Regions from separate parts of the Agrobacterium sp. SORGH_AS 787 genome, predicted to be linked through region 1. Evidence: predicted binding sites of a transcription regulator. Region 1 holds the regulator's gene; each other region holds the start of a gene.
The links. Region 1 encodes PhoB, which activates phosphate uptake and scavenging genes when phosphate is short. Its sites were predicted from a motif close to TGTCATNNANCTGTCAT; they were not measured.
Positions count from the first base shown of each region.

Region 2: a site for PhoB is predicted at 2,210-2,226, ahead of QE435_RS21435 (esterase-like activity of phytase family protein). Genes of this name have one in related genera too.
Region 3: a site for PhoB is predicted at 2,527-2,543, ahead of QE435_RS14265 (DUF1045 domain-containing protein). Genes of this name have one in related genera too.
Region 4: a site for PhoB is predicted at 1,879-1,895, ahead of phnC (phosphonate ABC transporter ATP-binding protein). Genes of this name have one in related genera too.

Region 1 is NZ_JAUTBG010000002.1:1,317,700-1,321,910, forward strand. It holds gene pstA (phosphate ABC transporter permease PstA) at 1-343, shown strand, start outside; gene pstB (phosphate ABC transporter ATP-binding protein PstB) at 415-1,230, shown strand; gene phoU (phosphate signaling complex protein PhoU) at 1,322-2,038, shown strand; gene phoB (phosphate regulon transcriptional regulator PhoB) at 2,061-2,744, shown strand; gene QE435_RS15655 (hypothetical protein) at 2,934-3,056, opposite strand; gene QE435_RS15660 (hypothetical protein) at 3,108-3,245, opposite strand; gene QE435_RS15665 (GcrA family cell cycle regulator) at 3,364-3,900, opposite strand.
Region 2 is NZ_JAUTBG010000002.1:2,510,514-2,514,724, forward strand. It holds gene recG (ATP-dependent DNA helicase RecG) at 1-267, shown strand, start outside; gene QE435_RS21430 (hypothetical protein) at 273-539, shown strand; gene QE435_RS21435 (esterase-like activity of phytase family protein) at 600-2,087, opposite strand; gene QE435_RS21440 (aminodeoxychorismate synthase component I) at 2,270-3,424, opposite strand; gene tgt (tRNA guanosine(34) transglycosylase Tgt) at 3,446-4,211, opposite strand, start outside.
Region 3 is NZ_JAUTBG010000002.1:1,029,821-1,034,031, forward strand. It holds gene phnD (phosphonate ABC transporter substrate-binding protein) at 1-3, shown strand, start outside; gene phnE (phosphonate ABC transporter, permease protein PhnE) at 168-1,142, shown strand; gene phnE (phosphonate ABC transporter, permease protein PhnE) at 1,142-2,491, shown strand; gene QE435_RS14265 (DUF1045 domain-containing protein) at 2,642-3,334, shown strand; gene QE435_RS14270 (alpha-D-ribose 1-methylphosphonate 5-triphosphate diphosphatase) at 3,327-4,211, shown strand, end outside.
Region 4 is NZ_JAUTBG010000002.1:1,025,554-1,029,764, reverse strand. It holds gene phnD (phosphonate ABC transporter substrate-binding protein) at 1-847, opposite strand, end outside; gene phnC (phosphonate ABC transporter ATP-binding protein) at 945-1,820, opposite strand; gene QE435_RS14240 (DapH/DapD/GlmU-related protein) at 1,934-2,551, opposite strand; gene phnL (phosphonate C-P lyase system protein PhnL) at 2,548-3,255, opposite strand; gene phnK (phosphonate C-P lyase system protein PhnK) at 3,257-4,033, opposite strand; gene QE435_RS14225 (alpha-D-ribose 1-methylphosphonate 5-phosphate C-P-lyase PhnJ) at 4,030-4,211, opposite strand, start outside.

The DNA of each region.
Region 1 (4,211 bases):
GGCGCTTGGTCTTGGTGCCTCGAAGATGCAGACTATCTTCCACCACGTGCTGCCGCTGGCCATGCCCGGTATCCTGACCGGCACCATCATCGGCCTTGCCCACGCGCTTGGCGAAACCGCGCCGCTTCTTCTCATCGGCATGGTGGCCTTCGTGGCGAATTACCCGACGACCCCGCTCGATCCTGCAACGGCCCTGCCGGTTCAGATCTATATGTGGGCGAACGAAGCCGAGCGCGCCTTTGTCGAAAGAACATCTGGCGCTATCATCATCCTGCTTATGTTCCTCCTGGTGATGAATGTGGGCGCAATCCTGCTGCGTCGCCGCTTCGAACGGCGCTGGTAAAGCATTTCGAGGAAAAGTGGATACCGGTTTTCCATCTGGAAATGCGATAAGAACCAAGGGAGAACGGAACAATGAACATGTTGTCGGAAGCAGCAGTTGAAAAGGCGCTGGACAAGAAAATGAATGAAGTTTCCCATAAGATGATCGGCAAGGACGTTTCCGTTTACTACGGCGAGAAGCGCGCCCTTTACGATGTGAACCTCAACGTTCGCGAGAACACGGTGACGGCTCTTATCGGCCCGTCGGGCTGCGGCAAGTCCACCTTCCTGCGCACGCTGAACCGCATGAACGACACGATCGACGGCTGCCGCGTGACCGGTCAGATCACGCTTGACGGTGAAGACATCTACGATCCTGCAATCGATGTGGTCGAGCTTCGCGCCCGTGTGGGCATGGTGTTCCAGAAGCCGAACCCGTTTCCGAAGTCGATCTATGAAAACATCGCCTATGGCCCGCGCATTCACGGTCTTGCCCGCAACAAGGCGGATATGGACCAGATCGTCGAGTCCAGCCTGCAAAAGGCGGGTCTCTGGAACGAGGCCAAGGATCGTCTGCACGAATCCGGCACCGGCCTTTCCGGTGGCCAGCAGCAGCGCCTGTGCATCGCGCGCGCCGTCGCCGTCTCGCCGGAAGTCATCCTTATGGATGAGCCATGCTCTGCGCTCGACCCGATCGCGACCGCCAAGGTGGAAGAACTGATCCACGAGCTTCGCGCCAACTACACCATCGTCATCGTGACCCACTCGATGCAGCAGGCCGCTCGCGTTTCACAGCGCACCGCCATGTTCCACCTCGGCCACCTTGTTGAGGAGAACGATACGGACAAGATGTTCACCAACCCGGATGATCAGCGCACCCAGGACTACATTATGGGCCGGTTCGGCTGATCCTGCTGTCGCTTGCGCATCACACTGCGCCCGTCGCTCGAGCCGTTGAGAAGGCTTGCGACAGGGCGTCTCGAAACTGGAGACCACGAACATGCCGACACATTCCCACATCATGTCAGCCTATGACGAGGAGCTGAAGTTCCTCAGCCGCCGGATCGCCGAAATGGGCGGGTTGGCCGAGCAGATGTGCGCCGATGCCGTGCGCGCGCTCGTCAATTCCGATGCGGCGCTGGCGCAGAAAGTCATCTCGGACGATACGATCCTCGATCACGCCGAGCGTGAAATCGGCGACAAGGCGATCGTCACCATCGCCAAGCGCCAGCCGATGGCAGCAGACCTTCGTGAAATCATCGGGTCGTTGCGCATTGCCGCGGACCTCGAGCGTGTCGGCGATCTCGGCAAAAACACCGCCAAGCGTGTGATTGCGGTTGCTGGCACAGGCGTTCCGCGCAAGCTGGCGCGCGGCCTTGAGCATCTGTCGGAACTGGCGCTGGTGCAGTTGAAGGAAGTGCTGGACGTCTACTCCACGCGCTCGGCGGAAAAGGCCCAGGCCATCCGCGAGCGCGACGAGGAAATCGACGCCATGTACACCTCGCTGTTCCGCGAGCTTCTGACCTACATGATGGAAGATCCACGCAACATCACCACCTGCACGCATCTTCTGTTCTGCGCCAAGAACATCGAGCGCGTCGGCGACCACGCCACCAACATTGCCGAGACCATCTACTACATGACCACCGGCAGCCAGCCGGCGGGTGAGCGTCCGAAGGACGATAGTTCCAACACGCTCGGCGCTGTGACCGAGTAAGCGACAGATAGGATCTGGAGCCATGGTGCCGAAAATCGCCGTTGTCGAAGATGAGGAGGCGCTGAGCGTCCTCCTCCGTTACAATCTCGAATCCGAAGGCTATGATGTCGACACCATTCCGCGTGGCGACGAGGCCGAAATCCGCCTTCAGGAGCGCACGCCGGATCTTCTGATCCTCGACTGGATGTTGCCTGGCGTCTCCGGCATCGAGCTTTGCCGCCGCCTGCGCATGCGTCCGGAGACAGAGCGTTTGCCGATCATCATGCTGACGGCTCGTGGCGAGGAAAGCGAACGGGTTCGGGGCTTGGCAACGGGCGCGGACGACTATGTCGTCAAGCCCTTCTCGACACCGGAGTTGATGGCACGCGTCAAGGCGATGCTGCGCCGCGCCAAGCCAGAGGTTCTGTCCTCCGTGCTGAAATGCGGCGATATCGAACTCGACCGCGAGACGCACCGCGTTCACCGCAAGAGCCGCGAAGTCCGTCTTGGACCAACCGAATTCCGCCTGCTGGAGTTCCTCATGACCTCGCCCGGCCGTGTGTTCTCCCGTTCCCAGCTTCTCGATGGCGTCTGGGGACACGATATCTATGTGGATGAACGCACGGTGGACGTTCATGTCGGCCGCCTGCGTAAGGCGCTGAATTTCTCCAGCATGCAGGATGTCATCCGCACCGTTCGCGGCGCGGGCTATTCCATGGAAGCTTGATCGTCTCGGGGCGCTTAACCCGATGGTGAAGTGCACCGATCCTGTGGCGCCGGACTTGCTGGCGTCACATGAATGATGACGGGATGGGATATCGCGCGGCGTCTATCTCGTCCTGCGACAGCGGGCTGTGTCTCAGCACGTCCAGATAGTTGGCCATGGTTCGGGTGCCGTAGCTGTCTTTGATGGCGCTCAGCGCGAGTAGTCATTCGATCCAGAGAAACAGCGGGCTGTGCTTTCCCGAAACTCCAGCTCGCGGTCGCGCACCAACTCGCCTGCAACGATGGATATCAACTGGAACGCGGCATCGTCCATGTCCGTGGCTTCACGACGCCAATACTCTTCCCCGCGCTCCTCGCAAATCAGTCAGTAGCGTCCGCGTCGGCATTCGACATAGACGGTTGCGTCTCCGCACCGGCGACGCGGGATCGGCGGGAATGGCGTGTCGACGGCTTTTGCCCACAGTGTCGAGATATAGTCGTCCAGCATATCGATCGCATCCATGACGATAGTCTGGGCACAATCGCTGCTGCGGGCAAGTTTTGATTATTTGAGGATGGGGGAGACGGGCCAACAAAAAAAGCGGACCGAAGCCCGCTTTCTGTAATCGCTATGAGAGACCTTACGCCTTACGGCGTTCGCTCACCGGCTGATAAGCCATTTTCGCGTGGAACTTGCAGTAGGGCGAAGCTTCGGACGCTTCGCAGCCGCAGAAATGGAAGTCGTCCTTAAGCGGGTCGCCGACAGGCCACTTGCAGGTGCGCTCGGTCAATTCCGTCAGCGTCAGGCGACGCGAAATCGGAATAACAACGTTGTTGGAAGAGCGGGCATATTCCATGGGCTCGACCGTGTCGATGTCCATATCTTCCTTGAAAGCCAGCGCACCCGTGTTACGGGCAGGTGCCGGACGGTTCGTCGCAGCGCGGGCTGGAGCCGCATAGCTCGCCGGACGCGGCGCTGCCGCCGGACGCTTGGCTGCTGGGCGCGATGTGGCGACCGTGCCACCGGCCTTGGCGCGACCCGGCAGGTTGAGGCGGTGAACCTTGCCGATGACGGCATTGCGGCTCACACCGCCTAGTTGTGCTGCGATCTGGCTTGCGCTAAGCCCTTCGGACCATAATCTCTTGAGCTTTTCTACGCGTTCGTCCGTCCAGTTCATGCCGCTTCTCCGCTCGTCGCGTTGTTCTCGGGCAGAATCCACCCACGATGCCGTGGAGTGAACCACGCGCAGGCCATTCGCCAGATTGTAGGTGACTAGTTCCGCCGCATTGCAGTCTAGTAATTGACGGTTAACCTAATCGTCGGTTGACTCCGTGACAAGAGTCGCGGGAATCATCTGGAATCGATTTTCCGGTTTTCCCCAACTTGCTTCCCCTGTGAGTCAGAAAGGCAACAGTTGGTGGCTGCGCGCAACGCGCCTACCAGAGCTTGAGACGAGCCGAAAGTGCCGAGATTTGTTGACATTAGGCG
Region 2 (4,211 bases), 1.2 Mb from region 1:
GACAGCGAAGACGGCTTCCTGATTGCCGAAGAGGACCTGAAGCTGCGCGGTGAAGGCGAACTCCTCGGCACCCGTCAATCCGGCACGCCCGGCTTTCGGATAGCCAGCCTCGAGGCCCATGCGGACCTGCTGGAAATCGCCCGCAAGGACGCCGCCTATATGATCGAAAAAGACGCCGAGCTCGTGAGCGAGCGCGGCAAGAACCTGAGAACCCTGCTTTACCTCCATCGCAGGGACGAAGCGATCCGCTTCCTCCACGCAGGCTGATAGACATGACAATGACACCCAATCCGCCCCCGGCTTTCCAGAAGGGCTTTGCCCTGTGTTCGCCGGAAAACATTCTGCAACCGAAGACCTTCGCAAAGAGCGAGAAAAAGGCGATTGCCAAGGGCTTCAAGAAGCCGGGGCGCAAAAAGGCGTGGGCAGAGGCTGTGGAACAGGGCTGGAGCGTCAGGCTCGTCTATATGCGGCTCTTCGTGCCGGTCTTCCATTCCACCACCTCCGGCCCCCAAGATTTCGAAGACATCGACGACGACTAAGCCAGATAGAAAGAGCCGCGCCGAATGTCTTCGGTGCGGCTCTAAACAGATTGGTATCGCTTATTTTTTGGCGACGCCCGGCAGCGTCACGCGGAACACCTGGAACATGGTGTCCACATCGGCACCACCTTCCGCCTTGTAAGGTTTGCCCACCTGGAAACCGTCCTGCGTCAGGAAGTCGTTGTCATTGGCAACGAAGAGGAAATAGTCGTCAGGTGAGGAAGGGTCGAGGACGCTTGCAATCGACATTGCCTCCCACTTCTCCGACAGGTTGTTCTTGTCGTTCGGCGCGCCATTGTGCAGACCGAAACGAGCAAGCTCCTTGGCGTCGTTGAGATCGATGAAGTCATGCAGAACTGCTGGCTTGATCGCGCTGTCCAGAACCCCTTTTGGTGCAACCGGCTTTACATCATCGAACTCACCACCGGCAATGTCCGTGGCTCCGGAGACATCGACGAGTTCTATTTTGCGGTAGACCGATGTATCGCCCTTCAGACCCTGACCATTATTGCTGTCACGCGCCAGCATCAGGAATGCCTTGTCCGACAAGGCCAGGATCTCGCTTTGTGCCGCGACGAGCGTCTTGTCCTTGCCATCGAACTTCGGCAGCGGCACGACATATTCATGGACGAGCTTCAAATGATCGACGTCGCTCGCATCATAGACCAGTGCGCGGGTGTGGTCGCGGGTGGATGACGAATCTCCGCCATCCTGACGGGTCGCCGATTGCAGAACGGCGATAAGGTACTTGCCATCCGGGGTCAGCGACATGCCTTCCAGACCCTGATTGTTCTGACGTCCGGTTTCTGGATCCTTCGGATCAGGCTTCTTGCCGCCTTCGCCGACATTGTTGGAAGAGAAGTTGATCTCACCCTTGCGCATTGGCAGCAGCGCCTTCGGCGGCTGCGTGGCCGAGATCATCTTACCTTCTGCGGAAAAGTGATAAATATAAGGGCCATATTCATCGCTGATCAGGAAAGAGCCATCGGTCAGACGTACCACCGCCTCGGCATCGAGAGAAACCTTGCCGGTAGAAGCGAAAGGCAACACCGGTGTCGTTCCATTGGCCGGGCGCGTGCCAGCCTCTGGATCGAGGCCAGTCATGTTCTTGCCCTGCTCATCGGTCAAGAGCAGCGTATCGGCAAGGTTCGCTTGCACACCGGCTTGCTGCTTGTCAACAGGCAGGCTCGCGCCCGTTGCAGGTGTCAACGTTACGTCGATCTTGTTGATGCGCGCATTGTAATCCGTCGTGCCTTCGACATTGTAGCCACGGTCCGGCAACAGCCAGAGAGAACCGCGATAGCCATCGCCATCCTTCTTCCAACTGGTGACATCGATAGCCATGCCGGAGCCAGAGCCGAAGGTCTCGCCAAACTTGTCGCGCTGGCTGGCGGGGATCCGACCGACAGCGACCAAACCCTTGTTGGCGTAGCTAACGCCGTTTGCAGCAGCGGTGCTTTCAGCCATCGCAGCAACAGGAAAGATGAAGATCGATGCCGCCAAGGCGGCAGCAAGCCGACGGGACGCGACAGAGCGGAATGATGTCATGGAACGATATCCTTGAGAAAACAAAGAAAGACGGCCTTCCCGACAAATCCCATGACCCAGGAAGTCATGGTTTTAATCCAGGCCGGGGTGTACCCAATGCTCACAGTCTCTAAGAGCACGATATGACACTTGCATGACGGCAATGGTGTCTCTTTGTCCGCTGCTTCAAACCTTTGGCCGGCTCAGGCGAGTTTGCGTTCCCCAGCTGCAAACTTCGCCTTGAGGAGACATTCGTCATATTCCGACTGCGCAGTTGAATCGAAAACGATCCCGCCACCGACATTGAAGGTCGCCCGTCCGTCTTCAAACAGAGTGATGGTACGGATCGCCACGGAAAACCGCATGTCGCCGCTTGGCGATATCATCCCGATGGCACCGCAGTAAACGTCGCGCGGCGCGATCTCGAGATCATGAAGGATTTCCATCGCCCGCATTTTCGGCGCCCCCGTCACTGAACCGCAAGGGAAAAGTGCGGCGAAGATATCGGCAATGCTCATATCGGGTGAAAGCTTGGCGCGCACGTGGCTGACCATCTGGTGAACGGTTGGATAAGTCTCGATGTCGAACAGCTTCGGGACATCCAGCGTGCCGACTTCCGTGATCCGGGAGATATCATTGCGCAGTAGGTCAACGATCATGCGGTTTTCCGCCAGCGTCTTCTCGTCCTGCCTCATGGCTGCAATAAGAGCAGCGTCGTCTTCCGCTGACGAACCGCGTTTGACGGTGCCCTTCATCGGATGAGTTTCGATCCAGCCTTCCGCATCGACGGAAAAGAAGAGTTCGGGAGAGCGCGACAGGATCACAGGACCGCCGAGATCGATCAGCGCACCATATTTTACCGGCTGTCGGTCGATCAACGACCAGAAACCCGAAAGCGGATCGCCGTGCCACCGCCCGGTGATAGGCATGGTAAGGTTAGCCTGGTAACAATCTCCCTGGCGCAAATGCTGGTGCAATCTATTGAACTGCTGCTCGTATTCAGTGAACGACCAAGACGGTTTGAGATCACTCAAAAATTCATCGGATGCCATGATATTCAATGGCTTGGAAACTTCTGAAGTGCCACCGTTCGGCGACTTGAAGACGCCAAACCACAGGAGCGGGGTCTGTCGCCTTCCCTCTGCGAGAGGTGCAAGCTTCGGCTCGAAGAGGTAACCGGCCTCATAGGACATGTAGCCGGCTAAATACTTACCTTCAGCCCTCGCCGCTTGCATCCGTTCAAGGGCAGGAAAGAACGCGTCCACCTCATGCGCAGCGATGATCTCCTCCGGCTCCGTAAACAATGTCACGGTGCCGGTCGTATCGTCACGAAAAAGAACGTATGGCGCGTTCAGCATTCAGCTATCCGATGATGATTGTCACACCGGATCGATATCGCCTTTCGCCCACATTTCAATGGTCTCCGCGTAGAAATCCGCAAAGCGACCTTCTTCGATCGATTTGCGAATCCCCTGCATCAACTCCTGATAATAGGCGAGATTGTGCCAGGACAAAAGCATGCCGCCGAGCGCTTCATTGGAACGCACCAAGTGGTGCAGATAGGCACGCGAGTAATCGCGCGATGCCGGGCAATTGGACTGCTCGTCCAGCGGACGCATGTCTTCGGCGTGGCGAGCATTGCGGATATTCACCCTGCCCCGACGGGTGAAGGCGAGACCGTGGCGGCCCGAACGGGTTGGCATGACACAGTCGAACATGTCGATGCCACGTGCCACCGACTTCAAAATGTCGTCCGGCGTGCCGACGCCCATCAGGTAACGCGGCTTTTCCGTCGGCAAAACCGGCAACGTCGTGTCCAGCATCGCAAGCATCACATCCTGCGGTTCGCCGACAGCGAGGCCACCAACCGCATACCCCTTGAGATCGAGCTGCTTCAGGCCTTCGGCAGAGCGGATGCGCAAATCCGGCTGGTCGCCACCCTGAACGATACCGAACATCGCCTTGCCCGGCTGCTCACCGAAAGCGACACGGCAGCGTTCTGCCCAGCGCAGCGACATTTCCATGGCACGCTCGATTTCCTTGCGCTCGGCCGGAAGCGCCACACACTCGTCGAGCTGCATCTGGATATCCGAATCAAGCAGCCCTTGGATCTCGATGGAGCGCTCCGGCGACATATGGTGCAAC
Region 3 (4,211 bases), 290 kb from region 1:
TGATTGCCAGCAATCGCAAGGGACGGCGGCGTCAGAAAGACGCCGCCGTTTTTTAAAGCGCATGTCCGGGAAAGCCGCACGCTTCCTGAGCGATGCCGCTGAAACGGTGAATGAGAGCAGCGGTGAACGCATCGTCACCCACATGCTCTGGCAAGGAACACAAAGATATGGCCAGCACGCCAATCACGCCAGATACGTTGAGCGAGGCCTCGAAGAAGGTCATGCAGCACTACCAGCAACAGCTGGTCACGCGGCGTATCTACACCGGCATCGCCATTGTCGTCTTTCTCGCGCTGCTTTTTGCTTCGCTCGATTTCGCCAACAGCGCCAATTCCGGCAAGTTTTTCGAGCGGCTGCCCTATTTCTTCGATTTTATGAAGACCTTCCTGCCGAACAGTCCGATGGAAGTCGTTCGCGCCATGTTCGACCTGCCGTCACCCTATGCCGATGGCTCGCTGAAATACGACTATGTCTCGGAGCGGGTCTATATCGGCGACGGGTTTTATATTCCGCATTTTTTCTATCAGCTGATGATCACGCTGAACATCGCGCTGGTTTCGACGCTGATCGGTACCGCCTTCGCCTTCATGCTGTGCTTTTTCGCCTCCACCAATCTCGTTGGCGCCGGTGCCGTGCGTTTTGTCGTGAGACGCCTGATGGAAGTGATGCGCGCCTTTCCCGAGATCGTCGTCGCCGGATTGCTGACCGCCATTCTTTCGCTCGGCCCTATTGCCGCCATCGTTGCCATCACCATCCACACCGTTGGCGCGCTCGGAAAGCTTTTCTTTGAAGTCGTCGAAAATGCCGATATGAAGCCGGATGAGGGGTTGCGGGCATCGGGTGCCAACTGGCTGGAGCGCGTGCGCTTTGCCATCGTGCCACAGGTTCTGCCGAATTTCGTCTCCTATGCGTTGCTGCGCGCCGAAATCAATGTGCGCGCTTCCACCATCATCGGTGCTGTCGGTGGCGGTGGCATCGGCGAGGTCTTCCGCCTGGCGATCGGCAACGATCACGCCGCAAAAACCTATGCCATCATCATCATGCTGCTGATCACCATCATCGCCGTTGACCAGTTTTCCGGCTGGCTGCGCCGCAGGCTGATCGGCCATCAATCCTTTGAATTCGGACGGGGAGCGGCCTGATGTCCACCAGCATTGTCATCAATGGTGCCGATCGCGAACGTCTTCTTTCGCAATATCCGCAGGTCTTCCAGCAGAGCTTTTTGCGCCGCTACGGACTGTTTCTCGGCCTTGTCGCAGCCGTCGCCTATCTCATCATCTGCTTCTTCGCCTTCAATGTCGGTCCGGCCTTGATGAATGGCCGATGGGACCGCGCTTCCAGCTACATTCAGGACTGGTATTCCTGGCGCGCCCAGCCGCGCCTTCGTTTCGCGGATGGCAAGGTCGTGCCGCAATGGACGAGCCGCGGACAGTATCCCGCTAACGCCAGTATCAGCTGGTTGCAGCCGCTGCCGGATGGCGGATATAGCGTGATCTATGGCGGCCAGCAGAACCGAATCGATATCACGCCAACGCAGGCCGATGTTTATATCGACGGCAAGCTCTATCCGGTGACAATAGGCGCAGACCGCGTCACAGCCCCCGCGGGATCGCCCGTGCAGATCCGTCAGGACGAAAACAAGGTTGTTGTCGAATATGGGTTTGCCGGTCAGGCGGAAATCCGCACCTCGCAACTTTACGTCCAGCGCCGCTTCCTCGGTTGGGCCAATTTCTTCTTCGACACACGCTCGCAGTTCTGGGGTAAGAGCTGGGGGGAACTCGCCTCGCTCGCCCTCTGGCAACCCCGCGTCGATCCAGCGCAGTCCAACATCTCCAAAATGGTCGATGACTTCCTGGGCAACGATGCCTGGCAGCATGAGGATATTCTCTCCAAGCTGTTGCAGACGCTCGTCATGGCCTTCCTTGGCACACTTCTCGGAACGCTCTTCGCTTTCCCTCTGGCATTTATCGCCGCTCGTAACATCACTGCCAATAAGGCGGCGAATTGGGGCATGAAGCGGCTCTTCGATTTCCTGCGCTCCATCGACATGCTGATCTGGGCGCTGTTCTTTACCCGGAGCTTTGGTCCCGGACCGATCCCCGGCATCGCGGCGATCTTCTTCACCGATACAGGCGCGCTCGGAAAGGTTTATGCCGAGGCGCTGGAGAATGTTGATGATAAGCAGCGTGAGGGCGTGAAGTCGGTCGGCGCCTCGCCGGTCATCGTCAATCGCTACGGCGTCATTCCGCAGGTGCTGCCGGTATTCATCTCGCAGTCTCTCTATTTCTGGGAAAGCAACACGCGCTCGGCCACCGTTATCGGTGCGGTCGGCGCAGGCGGTATCGGTCTCAAATTGCTGGAGGCCATGCGCACCAATCAGGACTGGGACAAGGTCGCCTATATGGTGCTGCTGATCCTCATCGTCGTCTTCCTGTTCGACAATATGTCGAATGCGATCCGCTCTCGCCTCATCGGTAAAACGCACCATTAAATATGAGACTGATATCCGGCGAATTTCTCTCCCGATATCATCATTCTGTCATGGAAAAGGTCTACCCCGCACATCTGACCTTGCGGGGCCGAGACGAGTCGTCTCAAATGGCGCTTCCGCTGTTTTCATGACGTTTGAAAGTGCGACCCCGTGCGCTACGCAATCTATTTTACGCCTCCCGCCACCGATCCGCTCACTGAGACGGCATCGCGGTGGCTGGGGCGCAACGCCTTTTCTGACGAGGTGTTAGACGACTATGCCGACTTCGCAGGTGTCACCGAAGATCCAAGGCGCTATGGTTTTCACGCCACGCTGAAAGCGCCCTTCGAACTTGCCGAAGACAGAAGCGAAGCAGAACTGTTGGAGGCATTTTCAGCTTTCGCAGCCTCACAAGTCGCCTTCGATATTCCCGAAATCGTCATCGGTTCTCTCGGGCCATTCTTCGCCTTGGTTCCTGCCACACTCCATCAACCGCTTCAGGATTTCACCGCCGAGGTGGTGACGCATTTCGAACCTTTCCGCGCGCCGCTTTCCGAGCGCGACATCGCCCGTCGCAAGCCCGAAACGCTGAGCGAAAGCCAGCGCGCCAATCTTCATCGGTGGGGCTATCCTTACGTCATGGACGATTTTCGCTTCCACATGACCCTGACTGGGCCGGTGAGTGAAGGGCGCAGGCAAGAGATGGCGGATATTCTCACCAAGACATTTACCGGCTTCATTCATCGCCCGCTGACGATTTCCGGCCTTGGCCTTTTCGTTGAAAAGCAGCGGGGTGAGGCCTTCACCGTTCATAGCTGGCAGCCACTGGCTGCTCCCAATACGAAAGATGTCCGAAATGGCTGAACATGTCCTATCCAATGCGCGCATCGTGCTGTCCGACGATGTCGTCCAAGGCTCCGTCCTGATCCGCGATGGCGTGATTGCCGATATCAGCGAGGGTGAATCGAAAACGGGCGAAGATTTCGGCGGCGACTATCTGATTCCCGGCCTCGTCGAACTGCACACCGACCATCTGGAGCAGCATTATTCCCCGCGCCCGGGTGTGACCTGGGACAAGATCGCCGCCATTCAGGCGCATGATGCGCAGGTCGCATCGTCAGGCATCACAACCGTTTTCGATTGCCTGCGTCTTGGCTCGGACGAGGATGGCGGCTTTGCGCGCGGCGAAATGCGCGACATGGCCAATGCCATCGAAAAAGCCAAGGGTGAAGATCGTCTTCGCTCCGATCACCTGCTGCATCTGCGCTGCGAAGTCGCCTCCGCCGACGTGCTGGAGCATTTCGAAGACTTCGAAAACGATCCGCATGTGCGGCTGATCTCGCTGATGGACCATTCCCCGGGCCAGCGTCAGTTCCAGACGATGGATCAGTACGTCATGTTCTATCAAAAGAAGCGTGGCTTGAGCGACGAAGCCTTCAAGGCCTTTGTCGATCGACGCGTTTCCGCCTCGCAAAAATTCTCCGGCAAGCACCGTGATTATCTGTCGGCCCGCTGCGCCGAACGCGGCATCACCGTTGCCAGCCATGACGATGCGACGGAAGCCCATGTTGAGGAGGCCATCGTCCACGGCGTGCGTCTTGCCGAATTCCCGACCAGCGTCGAAGCCGCCAAGGCGTCCCACACCGCTGGCATGAGCGTGCTGATGGGCGCCCCGAACATCGTTCGCGGAAAATCCCATTCCGGCAATATTGCTGCACGCGATCTCGCCGAACTCGGCGTT
Region 4 (4,211 bases), 290 kb from region 1:
CCTTGATGTATTCCTTGTTCTTGCCCTGCGTGAAGCCCTGGAAGCAGGCTAGGTCCTTCTTGGGCAGGTCGAGGAAGAAAGCTTCGATCTTCTGCTTCATCGGCTCACCAACCTTGTTGGCAACCATCAGCGGGCCGTTCGGGATCAGCGGCGACTTCCAGACTTCGACGATATCGTCCATATCGAGGTTGCCCTTGGCGACCATCTGGTGAAGATTGCCGGAGCTGTAGCCTTCTTCCCACTTGCCAACGCCGGAGCCGAAGGTGGTGCCGACATCGAACTTCTTGTCGAGGACGGCGAGAACGAGGTTCTCGTGACCGCCACCAAAGCCGGTTTCAGAGAAGTATTCCTTGACCGGCTTGCCGGTTTCCTTCGGCAGGGCGACGTTCGGGATGAGGTAGCCGGAGGTGGAGTCCGGATCGGCAAAGCCGAGCTTCTTGCCCTTGGCATCTGCGAGCGTCTTGATGCCGGAATCCTTGCGGGCAACCATGATCGTGTAATAGCCGCTGGAGCCGTCAGCGCCGGTATAGGTCAGGATCGGATCGACAGCCTTCGGGTCCTGAATAGCGATCTTGGCGTAGGACGACGCGCCCATGGAAGCGATATCGATGGTGCCGCCGAGCAGACCCTGGATGACGCCGTTATAGTCCGGCGACGGGAAGAGCTGAACCTGCTCAACACCGGTTGCAGCCTTCAGACCATCGGCGACGCACTGTGCGTTGCGCAGCTGGTCGTTGGAGTTTTCGCCGCCATCGAGGCCGATACGCAGAACCTTGACGTCCTGAGCCAGAGCCGAACCGGCCAGAAGGCCAAGTGCGACCGCCGAAAGAAGAGCTTTCTTCAACATGGATTTATCTCCGTTTTTCCGGCGAGCCGGAGTTTGATACGACATGGAATGTGGTATTGGGCGCCCCTGACGCGGGCGGATCGATGCTGTGCAGTCCTTACAGTCCAGCCATGGAAAGAGGCTTGGGAGCAGAAGCTTCAGGACCGGCAGATGGGTGTTGGGCGCGCGCAGTCAGCTCCGCGCCTTCAATGGTGATGCTGGTCGACGTCATGGTTTCGTCGATGCCGGCACCTTGAGAATCGGTGCCGTAGATTTCCTTGACCGCGCGGGCATCGAGCTCGGCGGGTGTGCCGTCGAAGACGACGCGACCGGCTGCCATGCCGATGATGCGCTCACAATAATTGCGCGCCGTATCGAGCGTATGAAGGTTGGTGATGACGGTAATGCCTTCGCGCTCATTGATATCGCGCAGCGCGTCCATGACGATCTTGGCATTGAGCGGATCGAGCGAAGCAATGGGCTCGTCGGCAAGCAGCATGCGCGGCGATTGCATCAGCGCACGTGCGATCGCCACACGCTGCTGCTGGCCACCCGACAGCGTGCCCGCGGGCTGCATCGCCACATGCTCGATCCCCAGACGCTCAAGCGCTGAAATCGCCATCAACCGCTCTTCGGTGGTGAAGATGCTGAGCAGGCTCAAGACCGTGGAGCGGTGATTGAGACGGCCGAGCATGACATTGGTCAAAACGTCGAGACGGGGAACGAGGTTGAACTGCTGGAAGATCATGGCGCAATCGCGCTGCCAGCGGCGCAAGGCGGCGCCACGAAGCGAGGAAACCTCGAGATCGCCGAAATGAATGGAGCCGGATGTCGGATCGACCAGACGGTTGATCATCCGCAGCAGGGTGGATTTGCCCGCACCCGAACGTCCAATGACGCCGACCATCTGGCCCTGGGGAATGTCGAGCGTCACGCTGTCCACGGCGGTCGATTTGCCGAAGCGGCGCGTTACCTGCTTGAGTTGAAAAGTCATAGGCCAAATCCAGTCTCGTTATTTCGGATTCGGCCTATCAGGGATGCGTGAAGCACGAATGTCAGTTTGATGAAGAAATTGTTACAAGGCTGACGTTAGGGAGATCCGCGCCCTTATCCGTCATACTTGGCGAGAAACGCGTCCGCTTCGAGCGACCGGAAATCATCGAGAGCGGCGCGAAGCCTCGCGTGATCCCAATCCCACCAGGCCAGCCGGTCCATGCGCTCGCCGACCTCTTCCGAAAAGCGGCGACGGATCAGCTTTGCAGGGACGCCGCCGACAATGGTGTAGGGCGCGACGTCCTTCGAAACCACGGCACCGGCCCCGACGACGGCGCCATTGCCGATGGTGACGCCGGGCAGGATGGTCGCGCCGTGTCCGATCCAGACATCGTGGCCGATGACGACGCGTCTGGCGCGTCTTGCCGCGAAAAACTCCGTCTCGTCCTCCGCATCGTCCCAATAATTATGGGCGCGATAGGTGAAGTGGTGCAGCGTTGCCCGCGACATGGGATGATTGGTGGCGTTGATGCGCACCGAGGCGGCGATGTTGACGAACTTGCCGATGGTGGCGCACCAGACGGCACCGTCCTGCATGATGTAGGAGTAATCGTCCATCTCCACCTCTTCGATACGGCAGCGCTCCGACACTTCGGTGTAACGGCCGAGCTTGGAGTTTGTGACGCGGGCGGTTTCGTGGATGACGGGTTCAAGGCCGACTTTGACACTCATGCTGCAATCTTTCTGGGCGAGAACTGCGAAACGTCGAGAATGCGGTCGGCGACGGCCTCACGCACTTCCTCATCGTGGAAAATGCCGAGCAGCGCTGTCCCTTCGGCTTTCTTTTGCCGGATCATTTCCACCACCACCTTGCGGTTGGCGGCATCGAGCGACGCCGTCGGTTCGTCCAGCAGCAGGATGGCATGGTCGGTGATGAAGCCGCGCGCGATGTTGACGCGCTGCTGTTCGCCGCCGGAAAAGGTCGCGGGCGGAAGAGACCATAATTCACGCGGCAGGTTGAGCTTCGACAGCAACTCCCCTGCCCGTTCGCGTGCTTCTTCAACCGGTACTTTGCGGGCGAGCAGCGGTTCGGCGACGACATCGACAGCGGCGACGCGCGGAACGGTGCGCAGGAACTGGCTGACATAGCCAAGGCTGCGGTGACGGACTTCCAGAACGGTGCGGGGTGCGGCGCTGCCGATATCGACCATCTGCCCCTCATGCTTGATGAGGATCTGGCCGCTGTCGATGGCATAGTTGCCGTAGAGCATCTTGAGGATCGAACTTTTGCCGATCCCCGAAGGCCCACCAAGCACGACGCATTCGCCCGCCTGGACGGAGAAGTTCACATTGCGCACGACGGGCAGTTCGATCCCGTCACGCAGATGCATGGTGAAGCTTTTGAAGACTTCCGAAACGATGAGAGGGGTCGGCATGTCACACCTGCAGGATCGAGGAAACGAGGAGCTGGGTATAGGGCTCGCGCGGGTCATCCAGCACGCGGTCGGTCAAGCCATGCTCGATGACGTTGCCACCCTTCATCACCATCATGCGGTGCGACAGGAGGCGCGCCACCGCGAGGTCGTGGGTGACGACGATGACGGAAAGGCCGAGATCGTTGACGAGACCGCGAACGAGATCGAGAAGCCTCGCCTGGACCGAGACATCCAGACCGCCGGTCGGCTCGTCCATGAAGACGAGGCGCGGCGAGGTGACGAGATTGCGGGCGATCTGCAGGCGCTGGCGCATGCCGCCGGAAAAGGCGCGCGGCTGGTCATCGATGCGATCGGTGCCGATCTCGACCCGCTCCAGCCATTCGCTGGCGGTGTTGCGGATATTGCCGTAATGCCGGTTGCCCACCGCCATCAGCCGTTCACCGACATTGGCACCGGCAGACACCGTCATGCGCAGGCCATCAGCCGGATTCTGGTGAACGAAGCCCCAGTCGGTACGCATCAGGAAACGGCGTTCGGCTTCTCCCATATGGTAGAGATCGCGCAAAGAACCATCGCGCATGCGGTATTCGACGCTGCCTGTGGTCGGCATCAGCCGGGTGGAGATGCAGTTCAGCAGCGTGGTCTTGCCGGAGCCGGATTCACCGACGATCGCAAGAACCTCTCCCGGCCAAAGATCGAAGGAGACGTTGCGGCACCCGGCACGGTCGCCATAATATTTGGAAACATCACGGACTTTCAACAGGGGTTGGTCGCTCATTCTGCGGCCTCCTTCACTTCATCGGCCAGCAGATGGCCACGATGGCCATGGGCGCGGCGGTCTTCGCAATGATCGGTATCCGAGCAGACGAACATGCGCCCGCCCCGATCGTCTAGGATGACTTCATCGAGATAGACGTTGTCTGCGCCGCAAAGCGCACAGGGCTTGTCAAAGGCCT